DNA from 4 places in the Paenibacillus amylolyticus genome. Region 4 is predicted to be linked to each of the others. Evidence: riboswitches for the same ligand, from Rfam matches in the RefSeq annotation. Region 4 holds a riboswitch; each other region holds the start of a gene.
The links. Region 4 has a riboswitch for thiamine pyrophosphate ahead of V6668_RS02350 (ABC transporter substrate-binding protein). Riboswitches for the same ligand answer to the same signal wherever they lie in the genome.
Positions count from the first base shown of each region.

Region 1 (3,136 bases), 270 kb from region 4:
GGCAGATCGGACACTTTTGTTTGCAGCGGGGCTTCGCTCTGGGATGATTGATACATGAATGCCCCTCCTTTGAAGTTCAGTTGAAGATAACAACGACATGTAAAGAGAATTGCGTCGATTTCAGAGCCTGCTTCAGAGCGATATCTTAATGTAATATATCATTATCGTATGTTCCAATATAGTCAAAGTCAATTGATTGAGGGCATTTGTTACGCAATTGTTATATAGTTCTTAAGATATATGGGTAACATTACCTTAGTGTGTAAATTACAGGGGATTAAGTCTTATAAAAAGGAAAAATTTTCAGGTTGGCCTATTTTGATTTTGGCTCTTTTTGGTTTACAGATGAGACCGTTTCTCATATAATTTATGTAACCAAGTTTCATGTGATGAAACATGAGGAGGGCATTATGCCATGGAAGATCGCAAGTTAACCGTCCGGGCTGTGGAACGGGCGCTGGATATATTATTATGTTTTACCACACGCAGTGATCTGGGACTCACCGAAATTGCCAGCCAGATCGGCCTGCACAAAAGTACAGTCCACCGTTTGATGGCTACGCTGGAGGATCGAGGGTTCGTGATCCGCGATGCAGCAACAGAGAAGTACCGACTTGGCATCCGAATCTGGGAGCTGTCAGCTCATATGTCCCGCAGTGATGATCCCGCTATTCTGCTGTTGCCTGCGATGGAGCGACTGAGAGATCGATTGGGGGAGACCGTGAGTCTGTACCTGCGTGATGGGAGTGAACGGATTCGTATTCAGGCGGTGCAAAGTGATCAGGCGATCCGCCGAGTTGCTCCCGTTGGTGTTAGACTCCCGCTATCTGTGGGGGCTTCCAGCAAAGTCCTGATGGCGTTTGCCACGGACGAGGATCGTGAAGAACTGATGAACGGGCCGGAATGGCCGGTGTTTATTGATCCCGCGGTGTATTTAGCGCAGATGGGAGATATCCGGGATAACGGATATGCCACAAGTTACGAGGAACGTGAGCCGGGAGCTGCCGCGGTATCTGTACCGATTATGGATCGCAGAGGCAATATTGCAGCTGCCCTCTCGGTCTCAGGACCTGTCAGCCGACTTTCGCAGGAGACATTGCATGAATACGCACCTGTGTTGAAGGATGCTGCTACGCAAATGGGGCTCATGTTATCCTGATGTTGATGTAAGTTTTTTCTCCAATAGAGTTTGATCATTTGGAATATAAAGGTTGTTTTTATGTTCCGGTTGCGCTACTCTGTAATGGACGGCCCAGCGGGGCCAGCTTCATTGAATATGAACGGCGGCTTATGTAAGCTGCAACTAATTAACGTTACTGGGGGAGTCCGAATTGTCCGGACTGAGACGGAATCGCATGAGATTCCGGACCCTTTGCACCTGATCTGGATCATACCAGCGTAGGGAAGTAATCGGCGATATGACCACAAACCACCACATGATGTGACCCTTGTAGGGCTCTGTTAAGGAGCTGCGTAAAGGTGCATTATTGGTGATGGACATAAAAGTCGGTTCCTTCGGGGGCCGGCTTTTTTATATACAGGGAACGGGCGATATAGTGCGGACTCTATGGGCTTCTTTTTCACTAACCTGCAAAAGTGGGCTTGGATGATGAGAGAGAAGTCACCATAGATCCATGATCTGTGGCAGCCTCCGTCTGTTGTTAACTGTACATGAAAAGTGTCTCCCCTGGTCTGGTGTAGGATCGCTCTTTCTTCTCTGCATTGCGCATGATTTGGGACAGGTACGTAAGCGAGCTAATGATCAAACCAACCAAACAAGCGACGAACACTGAGGAGGAGACAAGCGAACATGAGTACAGGAAATCAAACGGGACAACAAGCGACGGAGCAGGGACATAACGATCAGCAGGTGGAAAAAGAAACAGGAGCGGCCGGACGGGTCCAGCCCTTTCCGGGCAGCCGCAAAGTCTACATTCAGGGCTCACGGCCGGACATTGCTGTACCGGAGCGTGAGATAGCCCTTCATGACACGAATACTCCCCAAGGGGTGGAGCATAACGAACCGCTGCGTGTCTACGATACGAGCGGCCCGATGACCGATCCCGAATTTCATGCGGATATCCGCGCAGGTCTGCCATCCCTGCGCACACGTTGGATCACAGAGCGCGGCGATGTTGAAGCTTATCAGGGCCGTACAGTTAAACCGGAGGATAACGGACTGAAACCCGGAGGGAAGAGAGCCGGCGCTGAAGAGTACCCCGGATTACGTGGCAAACCGCTGCGGGCACAGCCAGAACGCTGCGTGACTCAGATGCACTACGCGAGACAGGGAGTCATTACGGCTGAGATGGAATTCGCCGCCATTCGTGAAGGCGTGGAGCCGGAATTTGTGAGACAGGAGCTGGCGAGTGGACGGGCCATTCTGCCATCCAACATCAATCACCCGGAGAGTGAGCCGATGTTGATCGGTCGTCATTTTCACGTGAAGATCAATGCCAACATAGGTAACTCTGCTGTATCTTCTTCCATTGAGGAAGAGGTGGAGAAGATGACCTGGGCGGTACGATGGGGATCGGATACGGTGATGGATCTGTCCACAGGCAAAAACATTCATACCACCCGGGAATGGATTATCCGCAATTCACCTGTGCCGATTGGTACGGTGCCGCTGTATCAGGCGCTGGAGAAGGTGAATGGCGAAGCGGAAGCGCTGACCTGGGAGTTGTACCGTGACACACTCATTGAGCAGGCAGAGCAGGGCGTGGACTACTTTACGATTCATGCAGGTGTACTGCTGCGTTATATCCCCATGACCGCCAAGCGAATGACAGGTATTGTGTCTAGGGGTGGTTCCATTATGGCAGCATGGTGCCTTGCGCATCATCAGGAGAATTTTTTGTACACCCATTTTGAAGAAATCTGCGAGATTATGAAAAGGTATGATGTGGCGTTCTCACTGGGAGATGGACTTCGTCCAGGCAGTATCTACGATGCGAATGACGAAGCTCAGATGGCGGAACTGGCCACGCTTGGGGAACTGACGCAGATCGCATGGAAGCATGATGTGCAGGTGATGATCGAAGGCCCGGGTCATGTGCCGATGCATAAGATCAAGGAGAATGTGGACTTGCAGATGGAGATCTGTAAAGAAGCACCGTTCTACACACTTGGGCCG
Region 1 is NZ_CP145892.1:754,586-757,721, forward strand. Features, by position in the region: gene V6668_RS03515 (alpha/beta hydrolase) at 1-56, opposite strand, end outside; gene V6668_RS03520 (IclR family transcriptional regulator) at 416-1,159, shown strand; TPP riboswitch at 1,309-1,422, shown strand; gene thiC (phosphomethylpyrimidine synthase ThiC) at 1,811-3,136, shown strand, end outside.
Region 1: another riboswitch for thiamine pyrophosphate. It lies ahead of thiC (phosphomethylpyrimidine synthase ThiC); the one in region 4 lies ahead of V6668_RS02350 (ABC transporter substrate-binding protein).

Region 2 (3,136 bases), 530 kb from region 4:
ACAAATGTTTTGCCTTGACCATCATAGGTCGTGCCCTTTGGAACAACAATAGTTGAATTTACAACCGTAGGCGCAGCCGCAACCGGAACTGCACCAAATATAGAAGCAACCAAACCAGCGGACAGTAACAACGTCAACATTTTTTTCATAACTTTATTCCTCCCTTATTCTCTCGTTTTTTGGTAGTGTACAGTCTGGGCTTGTACTGGAAGTTCGCCAGAGGTGCACCTCTGTCCGAACCACAACCTAATCCTACCAAATAAGGAAGGTAACTAGAATAATCATTAGATCAGATATATCATGACATCGTACAATCCCTGTCATATCGGCATTTTTTGCATGCTAGGTCTCTCAAGCAATATGCTCATATCAACCTCTGGTATGCTCATTTGTAACGTTGGTACCCCTCACTTAATCCCCAATAACAAAGAAAGACCACTACATTTGTCTCCAAATGTGTGATCTTGAATGTCTTCTGGCTTGCTGTTATAAAATATCAGGCTCCGAATCTCTTACGATAACCGCACTTTCGACACAACTCTTCCACAGCTTCCCGCTTGGAGAAGCCATATACCAGATTGTTCGCTCGCTCACCCTCAATAATCTCCGAGAATGACTTCTCGTGCACATTACCCAGGTTAATCACACCCTCGCCATCGAGACAGCATGGAACCACCGTTCCATCTACAAGCACAGCTGCCTGACCGCGAAGTGCATGGCAAAAGCCTTTACCGTCATCTTCAGGTGCATCCAGACTTGGCCACTGGAACTCATGGTCCTGATTCAGGTATACATTCGGGGCAATTTTGACCCCGCTACCTGGAACTACTTTTTCCTCAATGCGGAAATCCAGATTGAACTCACGTTCCAATACTTCAAGGGTCTCCCGATTTCGATTCATCTGAGCATTTGTGAAGTTATCCTGTGTCAGATTCCACAACCGAAATGAGATGATGACATTGTGCTTAACGGCCTCGTGTACAAAGGACAAAATATGACGCAGGTATCCGTCACGGTCTGTTGAACCTTCATGCCCATCGAAACTGTGCAGGGAGAAATTCATCTGCCGCAGCGCTGGTTTGCCAAGCAATTTATGCTGAGTCTTGGGCAGCAGTGTACCATTCGTTGTAATGTTCACCTTGAGTCCCTTCTCATGTGCGGAATCGAGCAACAGATCTATTTTGGGATGCAACAAGGGTTCGCCTTTGACATGTAGATAAATATGATTGGTGTGTGGTTTAACTTGATCCAGTATATTGTTGAAGACTTCAGGGTCAATGAATCCTTTGGCACGCTGTGTCTGCGGACAGAAGCTGCATGCCAGATTGCAGATACTCGTGATCTCAATATATACTTTTTTGAACGTTTTCAACTCGGGTCCCCATTCTGCCTAGGAGGGAGAACAATCCCACCTGCATTTGTGATCCGGCCAATATGCGCCACCACTATTATATCGGGTTAGGGAGCCCAGGTAAATTGTTCAGTTGTTCGGGTCTGACTCCAAGTTCATCTCAAGAATTCCATCATGCTGCCTCTTTACAGTTCATGTTCAAGTGATATATGCTGAACACACAACTGCATATCTTGAACTTTTGCACTAGGGGAGCCTTGCGGCTGAGACGAATATGACTATTCGGACCCTTTGAACCTGATCTGGATCATACCAGCGGAGGGAAGTGGAGCGGCCTTTTAGTAAGCGGAATTTTTCATGTATGTGAAGATAAATTGCGGATTTAACTTACAGACCCACTCATTTCTCCGGAAATGGGTGGGTCTTTTTTGTTCCTTTTGCAGAGTATAGGATGCCGTTGTTATTGCAGTAGTCTGACATCAAGGGGGTGAGGATCAGATGGATAACCATGTAACCATTCACAACGTAAGCTTTGCTTTTCCCGAAAAAAAAGAGTCCCCTGTGCTCGTCAATGTGTCACTTCAGGTTCAACAAGGAGAATTTGTCTCGCTCATCGGCTCCAGCGGATCAGGTAAAAGCACACTCTTCAAGCTGCTCGCAGGCTTGCATGAGCCAACCGTTGGCACCATCGATATAGCTGATGTCCCGCAAGGACAACGGCTCGGACGAGTCGCCTATATGCCGCAGAAAGATCTGCTGTTATCCTGGCGTACCGTCATGGAGAACTGCATGCTACCTGCCGAGCTTGCACCAGGCCGACAGGACAAGGACAAACTACGAGCCGATATCATCGCAGGATTGGCAAGGTTCGGCTTGTCCGGTTATGAGCAGGCCTATCCAGATGAGTTATCCGGCGGCATGCGGCAGCGGGTGGCATTGCTGCGTACCTTGCTTACAGGCGGGCAGCTCATGTTGCTGGATGAACCCTTCGGTGCACTCGACGCCTTAACCAAACGAGAAATGCATCGCTGGTTGCTGGAGCTGTGGGAGGACTTTGGACAAACCGTGCTGTTCATTACCCATGACATCGAGGAAGCCCTGCTGTTAAGTGACCGTATCATTCTGTTAACTCCAGGGGGGCAAGGTCAGCAGTTGCGGGAGATGACGGTTCCTTTACCACGCCCAAGGCATTCGGACATGATCTACGAACCAGCTCTCGTGCAGATGAGGCAACAACTGGAGGAACAATTACATGCAAAATGATAGAGCTGAGGTTAGCGTTTGGACGTGGTGTTCAAAGTGGCTCTCGAAATGGTTTTCCCAATATGGTTTGTTTATTCTGCTCATGTTCTTTTTACTGGCGATCTGGGAAGTGATTGTGCGTATGGGATGGGTGCCCTCCTTCATCATTCCTGCACCCACGGCCATCGTAAGCTCACTGGTTGAGCATCGTCGTCTGCTGTTGACTATCCATCTACCTGCTACCTTTATGGAGGTTATTGTTGGTTTTGTCTTGTCCATAGTGACTGGAATTACTCTGGCAACAGGCATGCATATGAACCGATCGATTGAAAAGGCCCTATATCCCTTCATCGTGATCAGTCAAACCATCCCGCTGATCGCCTTGTCCCCCGTATTTATCTTGTGGTTTGGTTACACGTTGTGGAGCAAAGTCGCGGTGGTATTCTTAATCGCATTCTTCCCCATTGTAGTCAGTACCTACGATGGACTCCGCCAAGGCGATCCAGAGCAGCGTGAACTGCTGCTCACCATGGGCGCCAGCAA
Region 2 is NZ_CP145892.1:1,017,620-1,020,755, reverse strand. Features, by position in the region: gene V6668_RS04645 (pectate lyase) at 1-149, opposite strand, end outside; gene V6668_RS04640 (radical SAM/SPASM domain-containing protein) at 497-1,372, opposite strand; TPP riboswitch at 1,590-1,692, shown strand; gene V6668_RS04635 (ABC transporter ATP-binding protein) at 1,850-2,614, shown strand; gene V6668_RS04630 (ABC transporter permease) at 2,604-3,136, shown strand, end outside.
Region 2: another riboswitch for thiamine pyrophosphate. It lies ahead of V6668_RS04635 (ABC transporter ATP-binding protein); the one in region 4 lies ahead of V6668_RS02350 (ABC transporter substrate-binding protein).

Region 3 (3,136 bases), 3.4 Mb from region 4:
ACTCTGTAATCCAGCCGCTATAATGACATGTTTGCATTTCATCTCACCGATCGATGTGGTGATTCCCTGCACGCCGTGTTCGTTTGCTTGCACACGTATATCCTGTATGTCCTCCATAACCCGTGCTCCCAATGCTTGAGCGGATTCAGCATATGCCTTCGTTAGATGGACTGGAAGAATCTCACTCTCGTAAGGTCTGTAATAGGCTCCATACGTATCTCTGTTAAGCCATGATGCCTCCTGTTGCACAACGGAACGATCCCACCACACCTCATCAGCAGAATCAGACAACGCAAACTTCCGATTGTCCTTGTAACTACTTAATTCACTGTATGAACGAAAAGGAGTTAGGAATCCCTGACGTTGCAGACCAACCTCTACCTTGCTGAGTGTAGCCATTAGCACCTGTTGCTCGATAAGTAACTGTCTACTCTGCCTGGCGAGCTTAGCCATCAAAGGATGAGCAAAATCCTCACTATCTGCCGCCAGCATTCCAGCCGCCGCACAAGAAGTGCCTCCCGCAATCACCGAACGCTCCAGCAACAGCACATCCTGTCCACGGGAAGCAAGCTCATACGCAATGGCACAACCAACAACGCCTCCTCCTACAATAATCGTTTCTGCATGAATTTTATCCGGTTTATCAGTAACGATCTCTTTCATCCTCTCATCTCCTTGATTCAGCGCCTCAGACTTTCTGTAGCCACGATAGACTGCCTTAATAATGCAGCCGCCCGATCCGGGGAATCACTCGCCCATACATTCGAGATCACAGCGACTCCCTGTGCGCCTGCAGAGCGAATAGCGTGAATGTTTCCCGGTTCGATGCCCCCAATCGCCATGACAGGAATGGAGACACCAGAGCACACTTCAGCCAGAGCATATAATCCTCTTGGTTCAAGATCAGGCTTACTGTTGGTTGAGTAGACATGCCCGAAGAAAAGGTAATCGGCTCCCCGTTCTTCAGCGATTTTTGCCTCATCGATTGAATGAACAGATACACCCAGACGAATTCGCTGGATATTGCTTATAACAGCAGGGTTGTAGTTACGTATAGCCTCTTGCCCCCAATGTACACCGCCATAGATGTCATTCTGTGATGGCAGTTCTGAACCATTGATAACGATGCGACAAGACGGAACGCCAACACCACGCAGACTTTCAGCCCAACCGATCTTTTGTTGCCACGAGAGTTGTTTCTCTCGTATATGGATGTAGTCCACCCATGGCCAAACGTCCTTTGCAACTTTTACAAAAGATGCTTGATTCCCTACACCCGTAGATACAACATGCAGTTCAAATGATCCGTGTACACGTTCATGAGAAATTACCGTACTTTTCATCTCCTTCCATGCGTGAATGCTATGAAAACACAAAAAAGCCACTCCCGTAGGGGAGTGGCTGCGTATTAATTATAGGACCAGATGACTGACTGATACATACAGTTCATTTCGTGCAATAAAGCTATAGACCTTATAGCCATAACGTTATACACGCAACTGCATGTTTCAATTTACTAAGCAAGACGGTTGAATTCTTTCGAATTGCCGTTTGCTCACGTCATTCACTGAAACGCGCTCGCCACTTCCCTACGCTGGTATGATCCAGATCAGGTGCAAAGGGTCCGGAATCGCATTCTTCCATCTCAGCCACATCGTGCGGCCCCCCTAGTGTTCATATGAAGTTGTAGCCTATGTTACCATAGAAGGATTTTTTTGTCACCGTTCATTTCTATTAAGCGTTGCTTGAATTGTCTAGTTTTTCTCAGACCATTCTTCAACATTCCATGTTTTGGTAACCCAACCCTCGTAGAAATCAGGTTCATGAGATACCAGCAACACCGTTCCCTTGAATTCTTGCAAGGCACGCTGTAACTCAGCTTTAGCTGTGACATCCAAATGGTTCGTCGGCTCATCGAACAGAATCCAGTTGCTTTCACGCATCAAGAGTTTGCATAGACGAACCTTGGCTTGCTCTCCACCACTCAGCATGTTAAGCGGACGGGTAATGTGCTCATTTTTCAACCCGCAGCGAGCGAGATGACCCCGGACTTCATTTTGGGTCAAATGTGAAAACTCATTCCACACATCCTCAATAGGCGTGATATTCCCAGCACGAACTTCCTGCTCAAAATAGGCCGTTTCGAGATAATCTCCCAAGAAAGTCTTTCCACTGAGTGGAGATATTTTTCCCAGGATGGTTTTCAGCAGAGTTGATTTACCCACACCATTACAACCTACGATGGCAATTTTTTCACCACGTTCAATTGTCATTGTCATTTTAGGCAGCAAAGGATACGTATATCCAATTTCAAAATCAATGCCCTCAAAGACCGTTTTGCTGCTCGCGCGGGCATCCTTGAATTTGAACGTTGGTTTGGCCGCTTCATCTGGACGATCAATACGTTCAATTCTGTCCAGTTGCTTCTCCCGGCTCTTCGCTCGACCAGAAGTTGAAGCACGTGCCTTGTTACGCTGAATGAAATCTTCCTGTTTCTTGATGTACTCTTGCTGTTTCTCGTACGCATCAATATGCTGGGCTTTATTCATATCAGCCATCTCAAGGAACTTGTTATAGTTCGCTGCATATCGCGTTAATTTGGCAAATTCCAAATGATAAATGACATTTACGACTTCATTCATGAATTCCGTGTCATGGGAGATTAACAGAAACGCGTGCGGGTAGTCCTTCAGGTAACGTGACAACCATTCAATGTGTTCTACATCCAGATAGTTGGTCGGCTCATCCAGCAAAAGAGCTGTAGGTTTCTCGAGCAGAAGCTTGGCAAGAAGCACCTTGGTACGTTGCCCACCACTTAGAGCTGCGACATCCCGATCAAGACCAATTGCGGACAAACCAAGACCATTGGCCATCTCTTCCACTTTTACGTCAATCAGATAAAAATCGCCCTGTTCCAGTTGTTCCTGAATATCGCCCATTTCTTCCAGCAACTGCTCCAGCTTATCTGGATCTGCATCTGCCATCTGGTCCGTAATATTCATCATTTCTTTTTCTAATTCAAGCAACGGAAGGAATGCATCCTTAAGCACGTCACGAATAGTTTTGCCTGGGGTAAGCTTCGTGTGCTGATCCAGATATCCATAACGTACCTTAGGTGTCCATTCTACTTTTCCAC
Region 3 is NZ_CP145892.1:3,986,389-3,989,524, forward strand. Features, by position in the region: gene thiO (glycine oxidase ThiO) at 1-663, opposite strand, end outside; gene V6668_RS17690 (thiamine phosphate synthase) at 681-1,343, opposite strand; TPP riboswitch at 1,570-1,679, opposite strand; gene V6668_RS17695 (ABC-F family ATP-binding cassette domain-containing protein) at 1,755-3,136, opposite strand, start outside.
Region 3: another riboswitch for thiamine pyrophosphate. It lies ahead of V6668_RS17690 (thiamine phosphate synthase); the one in region 4 lies ahead of V6668_RS02350 (ABC transporter substrate-binding protein).

Region 4 (3,136 bases):
TGGCTTCAATGGAAGTAATGAGACTGAGATTGAGTTAATTCAAGGATACAGCGACAAGCTGCCTTCCGAAGGTACGGTGCACCATTTTGCGATCCACGTGGATGATCTTGATTCTGAGTACAAACGCATTCAATCCACCGAAGCCGAATTTATCGACGGAGAGATTATTACACTGCCTAACGGTTACCGCTATTTCTTCATCTATGGACCTGAAAAGGAATGGATTGAGTTCTTCCAGCGCTAAGAATTGGAGCTGATTTCATGAACATTTTAATTACTGGCGCAGCCGGAAAAATTGGACGTGACTTGTCCCAACATTTGTCAGAGGCATTTCACCTGCGACTAACGGATTTAAATATCGACAGACTGCATACGTATCAAGGGACCGGCCATGAGATCATGACACTGGATGTGACAGACCCCGAAGCCTGTCAGCATGCTTGCGAAGGCATGGATGTGGTTGTACATCTGGCGGGAGATCCTTCCCCGAATGCCGGATTTTATGAATCGTTGTTGGACATCAATATCAAAGGTACATTTAATGTATTCCGTGCAGCTAAAGACCAAGGTGTACGAAGAGTCATTCTTGCAAGCAGTGCACAGACGACTGAGGGGTATCCCATTGATGCTCAAGTCTATCCGGACATGCCAACACGCCCACGGAATTTGTACGGGGTTAGCAAATGTTTTGGAGAATCGCTCGCTTCCTATTTTGCGTATACCGAAGGTTTACAAAGTGTTGCGGTACGTATAGGTGCATATGATGATTTTCAACCGGACGGACCAGTGCTGGAGGCAAGGGATATGAGCGCGTATATTAGTCCGGCTGACTTGTGCGATTTGATGTTCAAAGCAATTACAACTACAGATCTGGAGCCCTTCACCATACTGCATGGGATCTCGAATAATCGGTTTAAACGATTAAATCTGGAAACCACTCAGAAACAGGTAGGTTATGACCCAAAATCCGATGCTTTTGCACTCAGTCAGATTGCCTTATATGATTCCCCACGATAATTATTGAAAATAACACATCCAAACAGGCTGTTATACATATGTATAACGGCCTGTTTGATAACTTATACGTGTCCCTATCCAGTTCATGACTGGACAGGTCCTACCCTCTGGCCTATAATTACACCTAAGTAATGCCCGTAACTTCATAGTTTCCCAGGGGAGTCGGAATTGGCCGGCTGAGAGTGTATCCCACCAAGATACTAACCCTTAGACCTGATCTGGATCATGCCAGCGTAGGAATCGGAGTATATCGAAATGGCACAGCCCTATGGCTGAACGCCACCTCTCTAACGCCTGCACGCGTCCCGGAATACGGGACGCTTTTTTAATGTTCTTTTATATAGCCAGAGAGCTAAAAAAAGTGACGTTATCCAGATCTCAACTGGTATAAATCTGTCGATTTATGCAAGATGATTGGATATGAAGCCAAGGAGTACCCCGTGCCAATCGGCCGGACATACCGAAGGAGAGAACCACAGATGAAATGGCGTAAAACGATGGGATTGTTGCTCTTATGCGTGCTTATGGTGACTGTAGCCGCATGTGGTGGCAAAGAAGCTGCCCCAGCTGGGCAGAACGGCAACACAAATACGGAAAGCAGCAACGAAGGTGACACTGCCGCCCTGAAAGATATTAAAGTGGTGCTCGACTGGACACCAAATACGAATCATACAGGCCTGTATGCAGCTGTAGATCAAGGTTTTTATAAAGCCGCAGGCTTGAACGTTGAGATTGTACAACCAGGTGCCGGTGGCGCAGATACAATGGTTGCCTCGAATGAAGTGCCTTTTGGCGTAAGTTATCAGGAGAGTGTAACTCAAGCCCGCACACAGGGTGTTCCATTGGTCTCCATCGCAGCAGTTATTCAGCATAATACATCTGGTTTCGCTGCTCCGGCGGATCGGAATATCAAGTCACCGAAAGATTTTGAAGGTAAAACCTATGGCGGTTGGGGTTCCCCAGTCGAAGAAGCCGTGATGCAATCCATTATGGAAGGCGACGGAGCCGATGTATCCAAAGTGAAAAACATTAACATGGGTGATGCCGACTTTTTCACCGCAGTGAAACGGGATATCGATTTCGCATGGATTTTCTACGCCTGGACAGGTATTGAAGCCGAACTGCGCGGAGAACCGATCGACATGTTATATGTGAAGGATTATTCAGATGCACTGGATTACTACACGCCTGTACTAGTAACAAACGAGCAGACGATCCAAAACGACCCTGAGTTGGTGAAAGCATTCCTGAAAGCCACTTCAGAAGGATATCAATACGCAATTGATCATCCCGAAGACGCAGCAAACATTCTGATCAAGGCCGTACCGGACTTGGATAAAGACTTGGTACTGGCAAGCCAGAAGTGGCTTAGTCCAAAATACACGGATGACGCCCCGCGTTGGGGTGAGCAAAAGCAGGAAGTGTGGCAGAACTACACCGACTGGATGTTTAGCAAAAAACTGCTGGATGAACAGATCGATGTGAGCAAGGCATATACGAACGAGTTTTTACCCCAATAAAATTTCTCATATAAAACGAACTTAATATTTACACGATGACGGAGAGGACAGAAATAACGTGAAAAAGCGAAGCGGTCGCCTTTATCACCGGATTTTCCCTTTAGAGAAAGGGAATCAAAAAAATCTGGGGATAACAGCGATTGGAAGGTTATTCTGTCATCGAAGTGGCAAGTGTAACAGTCATTAGTTCATTTTATTTATCACGAAAGGAGCCGTGATCTCTCATGGCAAGCACACTACTTAGTATTCAGGTTATCCCGAAAACGCCAAATGGCGAGAACTCTTATCCTTACGTTGATCGCGCCATTGAAGTTATTCAGCAATCCGGCCTGAAATATCAGGTGAACGCGCTCGACACCACGATGGAGGGGGAACTAGAGGAACTGCTGGAAGTTGTCCGTAAAATGCACGAGGTACTCGTGGAGGCTGGCAGCCCAAGCATCATCTCCCAGATCAAAATCGCCCATAGCCCTACCGGCTTCAGCATGGATACCCTGACGGAGAAGTATCGCTAATGCCTGCCTATTTCAAAAGTGTATGGCCGCCCATTGTGGCGGTTATTCTCTTTATAGCGATATGGCAGGGAGCCGTCTCCCTCT
Region 4 is NZ_CP145892.1:487,848-490,983, reverse strand. Features, by position in the region: gene V6668_RS02360 (VOC family protein) at 1-244, shown strand, start outside; gene V6668_RS02355 (NAD(P)-dependent oxidoreductase) at 262-1,017, shown strand; TPP riboswitch at 1,163-1,275, shown strand; gene V6668_RS02350 (ABC transporter substrate-binding protein) at 1,497-2,537, shown strand; gene V6668_RS02345 (thiamine-binding protein) at 2,762-3,052, shown strand; gene V6668_RS02340 (ABC transporter permease) at 3,052-3,136, shown strand, end outside.